3 regions of the Halomonas sp. TH-94 genome follow, and region 2 is predicted to be linked to each of the others. Evidence: predicted binding sites of a transcription regulator. Region 2 holds the regulator's gene; each other region holds the start of a gene.
The links. Region 2 encodes FliA, which starts transcription of late flagellar genes. Its sites were predicted from a motif close to CTAAAGTTNNNNNNNNNNCNGCCGATA; they were not measured.
Positions count from the first base shown of each region.

Region 1: flgM (flagellar biosynthesis anti-sigma factor FlgM) is a predicted target of FliA. The motif match lies at 2,002-2,028, and genes of this name have one in related genera.
Region 3: AC2VNO_RS05535 (flagellar protein FlaG) is a predicted target of FliA. The motif match lies at 1,040-1,066, and genes of this name have one in related genera.

Region 1 is NZ_JBYCKL010000028.1:11,960-15,231, reverse strand. Features, by position in the region: gene AC2VNO_RS04865 (sensor domain-containing diguanylate cyclase) at 1-1,043, shown strand, start outside; gene AC2VNO_RS04860 (flagella synthesis protein FlgN) at 1,240-1,689, opposite strand; gene flgM (flagellar biosynthesis anti-sigma factor FlgM) at 1,686-1,967, opposite strand; gene flgA (flagellar basal body P-ring formation chaperone FlgA) at 2,101-2,790, opposite strand; gene flgB (flagellar basal body rod protein FlgB) at 2,975-3,272, shown strand, end outside.
Region 2 is NZ_JBYCKL010000085.1:10,641-13,912, reverse strand. Features, by position in the region: gene AC2VNO_RS15960 (EAL and HDOD domain-containing protein) at 1-1,089, shown strand, start outside; gene AC2VNO_RS15955 (RNA polymerase sigma factor FliA) at 1,086-1,793, opposite strand; gene AC2VNO_RS15950 (flagellar protein FlhE) at 1,860-2,258, opposite strand; gene AC2VNO_RS15945 (hypothetical protein) at 2,270-2,848, opposite strand; gene flhF (flagellar biosynthesis GTPase FlhF) at 2,848-3,272, opposite strand, start outside.
Region 3 is NZ_JBYCKL010000033.1:265-3,536, reverse strand. Features, by position in the region: gene AC2VNO_RS05540 (EAL domain-containing protein) at 1-833, opposite strand, end outside; gene AC2VNO_RS05535 (flagellar protein FlaG) at 1,156-1,521, shown strand; gene fliE (flagellar hook-basal body complex protein FliE) at 1,565-1,894, opposite strand; partial or broken gene fliF (flagellar basal-body MS-ring/collar protein FliF) at 2,195-3,272, shown strand, end outside.

The DNA.
Region 1 (3,272 bases), on a different contig from region 2:
GACTCGAGCGACAGATCGCCCAGGTGGGGGCAGGCCAGCGGCGCTATCTCGAGCTTTCCACCAGCATGCAGGAGCTGAGTCAGGTAGCCAGCAGCTTCAACCGCCTCGAGCATGAGCGGCTGGCGGCGCTGGATCATCTGCGGGATCGCCAGGCGTTTCTCGATGCCGTGCTCGGTTCGACCCCCATCGGTATGTTCGTTGCGGATCTCAAGGGCCATCTCAATTACCTGAACCCGGCGCTTCTCGAGCTACTCGGGCTTGGCGAAAGTCATGACGCCAGGGACTGGTGGGAACGTATTCATCCTGACGACAAGCAGGGAACCCATGACATGTGGCGCTATACCTTGGCCACGGGTAGCGATTTCGTCCGCCAGCTGCGCTTTCGACACCCCAATGGAGCCACCCTGTGGGTCGAGGTGCATGCCAGCCAGGTACTCGGCAGCGATCAGCCGTTGGGTTTCGTCGGCATGGTCAAGGACATTACCGAGCGTCGACAGCAGGAAGCTTTGCAGCGCTGGGAGGCGGAGCATGACCCTCTGACGGGGCTGCTCAACCGACGCGGCTTCGAGAGACGACTCGAAGAGGCGCTGGCCGAATATGCCAAGACCGGGACCCCTTCGGTGCTGATACTGTTCGATCTGGACCACTTCAAGCCTATTAACGACGAAGGCGGGCATGCGCTTGGAGACGAGATGTTGAGGCGCATTGCCCAGGTGGTGGCGTGGGAAGTGCGGCGCAGCGACCACGTTGCACGTCAGGGGGGCGACGAGTTTGCCGTGCTTCTGCCCAGCTGTACCCTCAAACAGGCCGGCGAGATTGCCGAATCTCTGCGCCGCGCCGTCTCCGAAGTCACCGTGAGCAACCAGGACAAGACCTACAACATTACCCTGAGCATAGGGGTTACCGCCTTGCAGGAGGGGGACGATTCGACCGAGCCCGTGCTTGCCCGGGCCGACAAGGCGAGCTATCAGGCCAAGGCCGAGGGGCGCAATACCGTAGTGATCACGGCTGATGGCAGCGATCTCATCGACAGCACTTGGTAATGGAAGTGGGACAAACGAATACGTTGACTGGCAGCTGTGCATGGCTCAGTAGCAAGCCGCTCTGCGAGCACTCGTTTCGAACTGTACGAACTAGGCATGAGCGCGCACGGTGGCTGGCGCGTTACGTGGGTGCGAGAAGAGGGTTGGATTGTCAGACTGAGTGAGTGTCAGAGGGCTTTCGTCTATACCGCAGCGTTTATACCGCAGCGTTGATACGTCCGGTCTGAGCCGCGACACGGCCACTGGATCGATACACGGTTTTTTCGGCAGCCTGATGAATGAAGTCGAGCAGGCGCGTGTTCTGCTCCATACGCAAGGCAACCAGTTCACCGTTGAGGGCGTTGAGGCGTTGGGCTTCACGAGTCATCTCGAGCGTATCTGACCAAGCTTGCTCGCAGCCGGCATCCGCTGCCGCCTGCTTGGCGCCAGCGGCGTCATCGTCGTAGCCCAAGCGTCGCTGAACGCCTAGGCGCAGCGTTTCGCTGGCTTCCAGCTTAGCCAGAAGCGCCTGCTTGCGTTCGGCAATCTCGGCAAGTGCCTTGCTTTCGATTTCGGCGCCGGCCAGCAGCGAGCGCTCCTGCTTGAGCAGTTCGATGATTCCGCTCAGGCGCTGCTGCTGATCATTGAGAAGCTTGATCAGGCTCATTCTCCGCGGCTCTCTGCGCTCAGAGATTGAATCAGCGAATCGGCGATACGCTCGGCGCGGATCTCCAGGCGACCTTCACGAATGGCCTCGCGAATTTCTTCGACGCGGGCCGTATCGATGTCGCGGGAGGCATCGGTAGCCTTCTGGCTCAGGTGGGTGGCTGCCGAAGGACCGGCATCCTTCTGTCCTGAAGGCGTGGCGCCCTTGACCGGCTGAGCTTCCTCGCGCGGAGCCGTCGGGCTCGGGCGAGTCAGGGGATTCTGGTTATTGATCTTCACGATTAGGGCCTCATGACCGAATGCTTTCATCTGCTATCGGCATTGCGATGGAAAACTTTAGGCATTTTTTTTGCCACAAGTTTCCAGCGGCTCTCCTACCCATGCAGGAGCATTCGTCTGCGTGCGTTCAGAGTCAGAAGTCTACGACAAGGGTGCCCTCGCCGACCACCTCTGCGGTCATGACTTCGCGATTGTCGAAGCGTACCCGTATGCGATCGCCCAAAGCGCCCGGTTCAAGAGCCTGGCCTTCGCGGGTGATGCGAAACCCCTTGCCTCTGGCTTCTATCGTGACGCGCTGGTTCCTGTCGACTAGCGGCAGGCTGCGAAACTGGTGCGCCTGGAGCGGTTGTCCGGGGTTGAGGGCACGTGTGGCCACCTGTCCAATGATCGACTCTATCTCGAGCAGGGTGCGGTTCGGCAGTTCGGCAAGATTGCCGGCCTGCATCACAATATGCTCGCGGCGCACGGTTTGACCGGCCGACAGTGGGGTGCCGAGTACCGGATATTCACCCATCACGCCGACTTCGGCTTGAAGGTAGCGTACCTGACGACCGTCCTGGCCACAGCGTACGCCAACGGAAATACGTCCCAGCGGCAGTTCCCCCGGTCGGGTAAGGAAGGGGTCGGGAGATTCGCAGATCGGCAGTCGTGCGGATGGCGGGCGCAGCTCGATGATCAGCTCATCGCCAAGCGCCCTGGCCTGTTCGTGCAGGAAGCCGTGTACGACATGCAGCAGCTCGGTATCGTCGGCCGAAGCTGTCGGCAGCGACAGCAATCCGGTCAACGACAGCGATAGCAGCAGGGCGAAGCGGGTGGAGCGCATGGGGCGGGGCCGTCCAGCATAGAGGTCATGGCAGGATTCTAGCCCCCGCCGTCAGACTGAAAAAGCGGAAATGAGCGAGGAAACGAGGTCTGTTTCTGCCATTGAAATGACAGGAGCGTCGGTAATCTTCACCCTCAAGAAGTTCCGTATCGTTCAATCTGGTTTTTGCATGGGGAGCGCCGGCATGATCGACCAGCTCGAGGCCGCCTTTAATTTTCACCAGCAGGCGCTGGGGCTGCGCCAGCAGCGTCACCAGGTGCTGGCCAGCAATATCGCCAACGCCGATACGCCCAATTACAAGGCGCGAGACATCGACTTCGCCAGCGAGTTGAAGAAGGCTGTCGATCAAGGGCGCCCTGCCGGCGGTGGTCTTGCACTGGCGCGTACTTCCGAGGGCCATCTGGCAGGTCAGGCCATGGCATCGCCGAGGCAAGACCTGCTTTATCGCATTCCCGATCAGCCCAGCCTGGATGGCAATACCG
Region 2 (3,272 bases):
GTCGAAGATCTGATGTCTGCCACGGCCCGGGCACTGGCGAGTGCTGTGTACGAGCTGGGCGATGCCGGTCTGCTGGGCGATAGAACGCTGTTCATCGACCTACCCCTGGAGTGGCTGGACCGCCCGGAGCTGCTTCCCACGCCGGCACCACGCCTGGCCCTCGGGATCGCCGAGGTCGGCTCCATCGATGCCGAGTTGCTCGAGCGTCTGGACGACATTCGTGAGCGCGGCTACCGGGTCATCATGCCTTCCCGCCTGATCAAGCAGGATGTCGGCACCATGCTTGGCCGCTGCGATATCATTCTGCTCACGTCACCCAGCGACCTCGATGAACAGACGCTGGAAAAGCTCCCGGCACGTAACATAAAACTGCTGGTCGAAAATCTCGACAGTCGCCAGGCGCTGGAGCGCTATCAGGCGATGGGCTGTGACTACTACCATGGCCAATACTTGGCGCATCCCAGCTTCATTGCCTCTCAGCCGCGCGGGCGCCACGGTAACCGGGCCGCACAAATCCGTCTCATCCGCGCCCTTTACGAGGACAACAGCGACCTGAACCGGATGCACGAACTGGTGGTGCAAGTGCCGCATCTCCACGTGGCCATTCTGCGCCGTGCAAATTCTTCCTATTTCAATCGCGGTGGCAAGGCAGTGGATCTGCATCGAGCGGTACAGGTACTCGGGCTGATCGAATTGCGGCGCCTGATCCTGACGCTGACCCTGGCCAGCTTGCAGCCCTCATCTCGCATCGTACTGCGCATGGCGCTTGTTCGTGCCTTCATGTGCCGGAATCTTGCTGCCCCCTTCCCCACCCTGGATCCCGAGGATGCCTTCACCACGGGTCTGTTCTCGCTGATGGACGCCCTGCTCGAGGAGGATCGCAGCACCCTGCTCGAGCACCTGCCGCTTGGCTTGCCCATCATCGAAGCCTTGAAGTACCGTGTCGGGCCGCTAGGCGCCGTGCTTACCCTTTGCGAAAATCATGAGCGGCAGGTAGAAGCTGCCATCGACGATGTGCCAGCCGACCGACTCCACGCCTGCTACATGGAAGCCTTGGCGAGTACCAAAGCGCTGATGGACAACCTTTAGTCGTCGCTCTCGGCCAGGCGTACGCGCAACCGGCTCACGGCCTGGCTATGCAACTGGCATACCCGCGATTCGGTGACCCCGAGCACGACGCCGATCTCCTTGAGGTTGAGCTCTTCCTGGTAGTACAGCGCCATCAGCAGCTTTTCCCGCTCGGGTAACGCCTCGATGCCCTCGACCAACTGCTGACGCTTCTCCGCATCGATCAGCATGCGGTAAGGCGTATCGATGGTGGCATCCTCGATGCCGGGCTCTACGCCTTCCGACACCAGCACCTCGAAAGGCAGCAGGTGACCGCTGTTGGTATCGTTCAACAGTTGTCGGTACTCTGCGAGTCCCATCTCGAGCTCAGCGGCAATCTCATTCTCCTCCGCCGGCCTGCCCAGCTGCTGCTCCAGACGACGCACGGCTTCATCGACCGCCCGTGCATTGCGCCTCACGCTGCGTGGCAACCAATCGCGGCTGCGCAGCTCATCCAGCATGGCGCCTCGAATACGCTGGCTGGCGAAGGTAGCGAAGCTGGCGCCTTGACTGGCGTCGAAACGACCCATCGCTTCCAGCAACCCTACCGTACCGGCCTGAATCAAATCATCGAGCTCGATACTTGCGGGTAGACGAACCTGCATCGACAGCGCCTGGCGCCTCACCAGCGGCAGGTACTCTTCCAGCAGGTCCGACTGTTCTATCTTGCCTCGTGCTGTGTACATGCTCTTGCTCTCGCGGCTGACGGTTCCCTCGAGCATCGCTTCACCATGCTCGACGAGTCAGATTCACTACAGGTTGTGATGATTCACTATCACCTGCAGCCCCTGCAGGGTCGCAGCGCGCTGGCCACGCTCCTGCAGGGAGAACTGAAAGTAAAGTGGGGTATCGGCCGGCATACCGGCCAGCGCCTCGGTCTGTCCTCGTGAGCCAGGCAGTGGCACACATCCCCCCATGTGGCAAAGCCAGGCATTCACCTCTCTCCCTGCCAGTGGCTGATACTGCCAGTTCACCCGGCCCATTACCTGGCCTTGGGCCAGCTCCGGCGTTGGAGGTAGAAGAGCGGCGGACATTGCCGGACGTTCGCTCATCACCACCTGGACGGCAGGGGCCGTCGCTACCCAGCTACCCGCAGCCTGGGCCAAGCCCGCCCAGGCTCCACATATGGCCAGGATAACGATACCTTGCAAGACCCGTGGCTTCATCGCGCCAATACCAACAGTTCGATGCCAAAGTATGCTTCCGCCACATATTGAAGATTACTCAGCAGGCCTTCACGCCCCACCCCCGGCGGATGCACGGCGATCAGACGCTGCGGCCCGCCCTGCTCGGCGATCTGCTGGAGCATGCGATAGCCGCGGCGAAAGGCCTCCAGGTCATCGTCTACCCAAAGCGCCCAATGGGATTGCTGTGCTGCCAACAGGGGCAGATGTGAGCTATTGATCGGTAACGCCACGATACGCCAGGCACGCGGATTGCCGACCCAGCGCCTACCCTCCCGTGCCCAGCTCTCAAATAGCTCGGTTACCCGGGCTGTATGCCGCTCCGCCGTGCCCGCCAGCCCCAGCACCATCAGCGTCAGCTCCTGGTCGCTGCGAGGCTTGGGCGGCTTGATCGCCCCACTCGTGGGGACCGGCTGGGCAGCCGAGCGCTTCGATGGATCCCCGGGAGCTATCTCCGCGGCGAGTTCGACCAGCATTTCAGCCACGTGTAACGGGCAGTCGTCCTGCGATGTACCGTTCGCCCATTGGCGCAGGCCCGCGGCCTGGTCCCATCCCATCAACTTGACTCCCTTTCACCAAGGCCAAGGTGGCGAATGGCATCGCGCACCAGAAATAGCTGTATCAATGCTTCGAGCAATGCCACGTCGCGGCGACGACGCTTGCCGCCACTGAGTCCGAGCAGCTCGGCTCTGAGATCCATGGCCTTCTCGTCTTCGGCAAGATCGAGATGAGCAGCCACCGTGGCCAGACCACTGGCCATCAGCAGGCGCACGTCAGCGCGCATCTCACCGATCTCACTGGAATCGAGACGCTGCCAGGCGCGCCGAGTCAGCTGAGGCAGTACGTCACCCTGCAAAAGCGAAAGCAGCAGCGGTTGAACTTCTTCTCCCAGCCTTTCAGGCGTGACCCAGCAGCGCCTGACTAGGATCTTGCCGCTTTCTTCGTCGCGTACCTGGCCAAACCAGGCCCTCACTTCGAGAG
Region 3 (3,272 bases), on a different contig from region 2:
AGGTTTTCCCGCGACTGAGCGAGTGCTCGGTCGCGCTGTTCGAGCGCATCGCGCAAATCCTGCATGTAGAGATGCTCGGCCCCGGCTAACAGGTCACGAAAGCCCAGCAGTCCCACTACCTCCTCGGCCTCGTCCAGCACCGCCAGGTGGCGCACTCGATGATTCATCAGCAGGTCGCGAGCGGCGATGAGAGTATCGTCCTGATGAACTGTCAGTAGCGGCCGGCTGGCCAGGCCTTCAATGGCCATATTGCCCGGGTGGCGGGCAACGAATCTCACCAGATCGCGCTCTGTCAGTATGCCCAGCTCGCCATCGGCACACTTGACCACCACGGCGTCGCACTCGGAGAGTCGCATGGATCGCGCTGCCTGAGCCAGCAGTTGGCTGCCGTCGAGTACAAGGGCACGCTGACGCATTGCTGCCCGCACCTCGCGCAAACGCAGATAGGGTTCCAGGCCCTGATTCAAGGCGACGTCGGTCTGCGACAAGATGCCTTTTGGCGCTCCGGCGTCATCGACCACCAGGAAGTGGCGACGCCGCTCGGCATTGAAACGCAGTGCTGCCTCACTTATCGACGTCGAAAGATGAAGGCTCGCTACCGGCTGGCTCATGACCTGTGAAATCGGCTGACGGACGGCCTCGGGATCAGCGAAATTGATGGCCAGCGCGTCATGCTCGGACCAGATACCCAGCGGCATGCCCGCCTTCACGACGATGATGGAGCTGCACTGACGCGCCGCCATGCGTTCGGCAGCCATCCACAGCGGCGTCTCGGGCTCGCAGGTGAGAAGCCCGGTTTGCATGATGCGCTCGATGGGAAGCTCTTGGCTCATATCGTCTCGCCGGCTGGATACTGCAGCTCCTACGCCTCGTAGGCGAGAGTAGCCGCATGCTTTTGTCTGACAGCTCAGTATTGCCTCGGATGAAAATGTATCCAACTGTTACTACATTTTAGCCAGTTGGCTTAATATTGCATCAACAAATACCTCATTCCGCCCACGCTGCGACAGCATGCCGCCGAAAAAATGTCGAACAAGGGCTAAAGGTGTCGCACCATCGGCCGATATCCCTGATGGGAGAGACCGTCTAAAGACGGTCTCGGGGAACGATGCTGGCCACCAGCATCAGCAAGGACATAAAAAAGGAAAACGACATATGTCTTCGCCACTGACCGATGCTACCAACGCCTTGAGCACTTCGGCACTACACGATTTGACGCCCCGCCAGCGCAAGGAGACCGTATTGGCTTCATTGCCCAGCGCAGGTACCATGCTGGCACAGGCCGAAAGCCACGGGCTTTCACCGAGCCAGGCCGACCTGGTGGAGCCTATCCAGCGAATCAATGAAGTGTTGCGTCAGTACGGCGTGGAGTTCGAACTCAACGATACGTCGCGAGTCATTACCCGCATCGTGGATCGTGAATCAGGCGACGTGTTGCGCCAGATCCCCGGCGAGGAGGTACTGGCCATTGCCGAGCGACTGGATGAGCTGAGGGGAAGCCTGATCAGCCTCACGGCATAAGGCTCATAACCACGAGAAAAGCCGGCCAGCATGGCCAGACTCCTTACACCTGCATGTTCATGACATCCCGGTAGGCCGACACCAGGCGGTTACGAACCTGCAGGCCCATCTGGAAGGCAACGCTCGCCTTCTGCATGTCGACCATGACATCGTTGAGCTCGACGTTGGGATCGCCGGATTGGAACGCCATGGACTTGGCAGCGGAGGCTTGCTGCAGACGATTAATACGCTGGATCGAGGCCTGCAGTTCGCCGGCGAACCCACCCTGGCCCACCTGAGTGGAGATCTGCTGACCCTTGGCAACCGACCCGCCGGCCTGTGCAGCCAGGGTTTGCATCTGCGCCAGTGCCGACTGGATGGCAGGTGAACTCATTATCCGCTCCCCTCGTTTCGATGTTCGTGAATTGTTACCAGCCTGTTGCCCATTGGCCCGAAACCGACCCCGGCCGAATGTAGAGCAAGACTATCAGGTTACCTAATCTCACCAAACGACCAATTGGAAGGTAAAAAAGGGGCTTTTCCCGCCTTTGGACTGGACGGCGGCTCGCATAATAGCCTCCATCACAGTTGCGCCCCCTGCGGGGCAGCCAGAACGCGGTGAACGGATGCAGTCGATGCCATCTTCCAGCAACACCTTTCATACAGCTACTAGCGTTCCCCTGCGGAGGCGCTCATGAGCAATGGCGCCACGACGCAGGAGCGTCAGGACGCTTCTACCAACGCCTCTTCCGCGGCACTGGTAGAGCGACTCCAGCAGCAGCTGCGCGGCAACCCGATGCTTGCGATTCTGATCGGCGGTGCCGCCATGGTCGCGATCATGGTCGCCCTGCTGATGTGGGCGCGCGAACCGGATTATCGCGTCCTTTACAGCAACCTCACCGAAGCCGACGGCGGGCGCATCATCAGCGAGCTGGAAAGCCGCGGCGTTCCCTATCGTTTCAGCGAGGGCGGCACGGCCCTGCTGGTGCCCGGCGACACCGTGCATAGCCTGCGGCTTCAGCTGGCCGAACAGGGCTTGCCCCGCGGTGGCAACGTCGGTTTCGAGCTGATGGACAATCAGGCCTTCGGCGTCAGCCAGTTCACCGAGCAGGTCAATTTCCAGCGCGGTCTCGAAGGGGAACTTTCACGCTCCATCGAGTCGCTGGGGCCGGTATCGCGAGCGCGCGTACATCTGGCCATGGCGCGCTCTTCGGTATTCGTACGTGACCGTGAACCCGCCAAGGCCTCGATCATCGTCACCCTGGAGTCGGGCCGCGTCATGGGCGACAGCCAGGTCAACGCCATCGTCCACATGGTATCCAGCAGCGTTCCGGACCTGGCCGCGGAGAACGTCACCGTGGTCGACCAGAACGGTCGTCTGCTGTCACAGCCCAGCTCACAGGGCCGCGGTCTTGATGCCACCCAGCTCGACTACATTGCCGAGGTGGAGCGCTCCTTCCAGCAGCGCATCGAAAACATTCTGGCGCCGATTCTCGGCCGCGAAAGCGTAAGCGCCCAGGTGGCTGCCCAGATCGACTTTTCCCGCCGCGAGGAAACGTCCGAGCGTTTTGGCCCCAACCAGCCGCCCAATGAGGCGGCGGTTCGCAGCCGCCAGTCGAGCCTGGCCTACAATGGCGGCGACGGCTTGGCGCTGGGTATCCCCGGAGCGTTGAGCAATACCCCCCCTGGCGTGGCGCCCTCTCCTATCGAGCTGCCCACCGATGAGGACGGCGAGCTCACCGAAGAGGCTCAGCAGAGTCTGCAGGCACTCA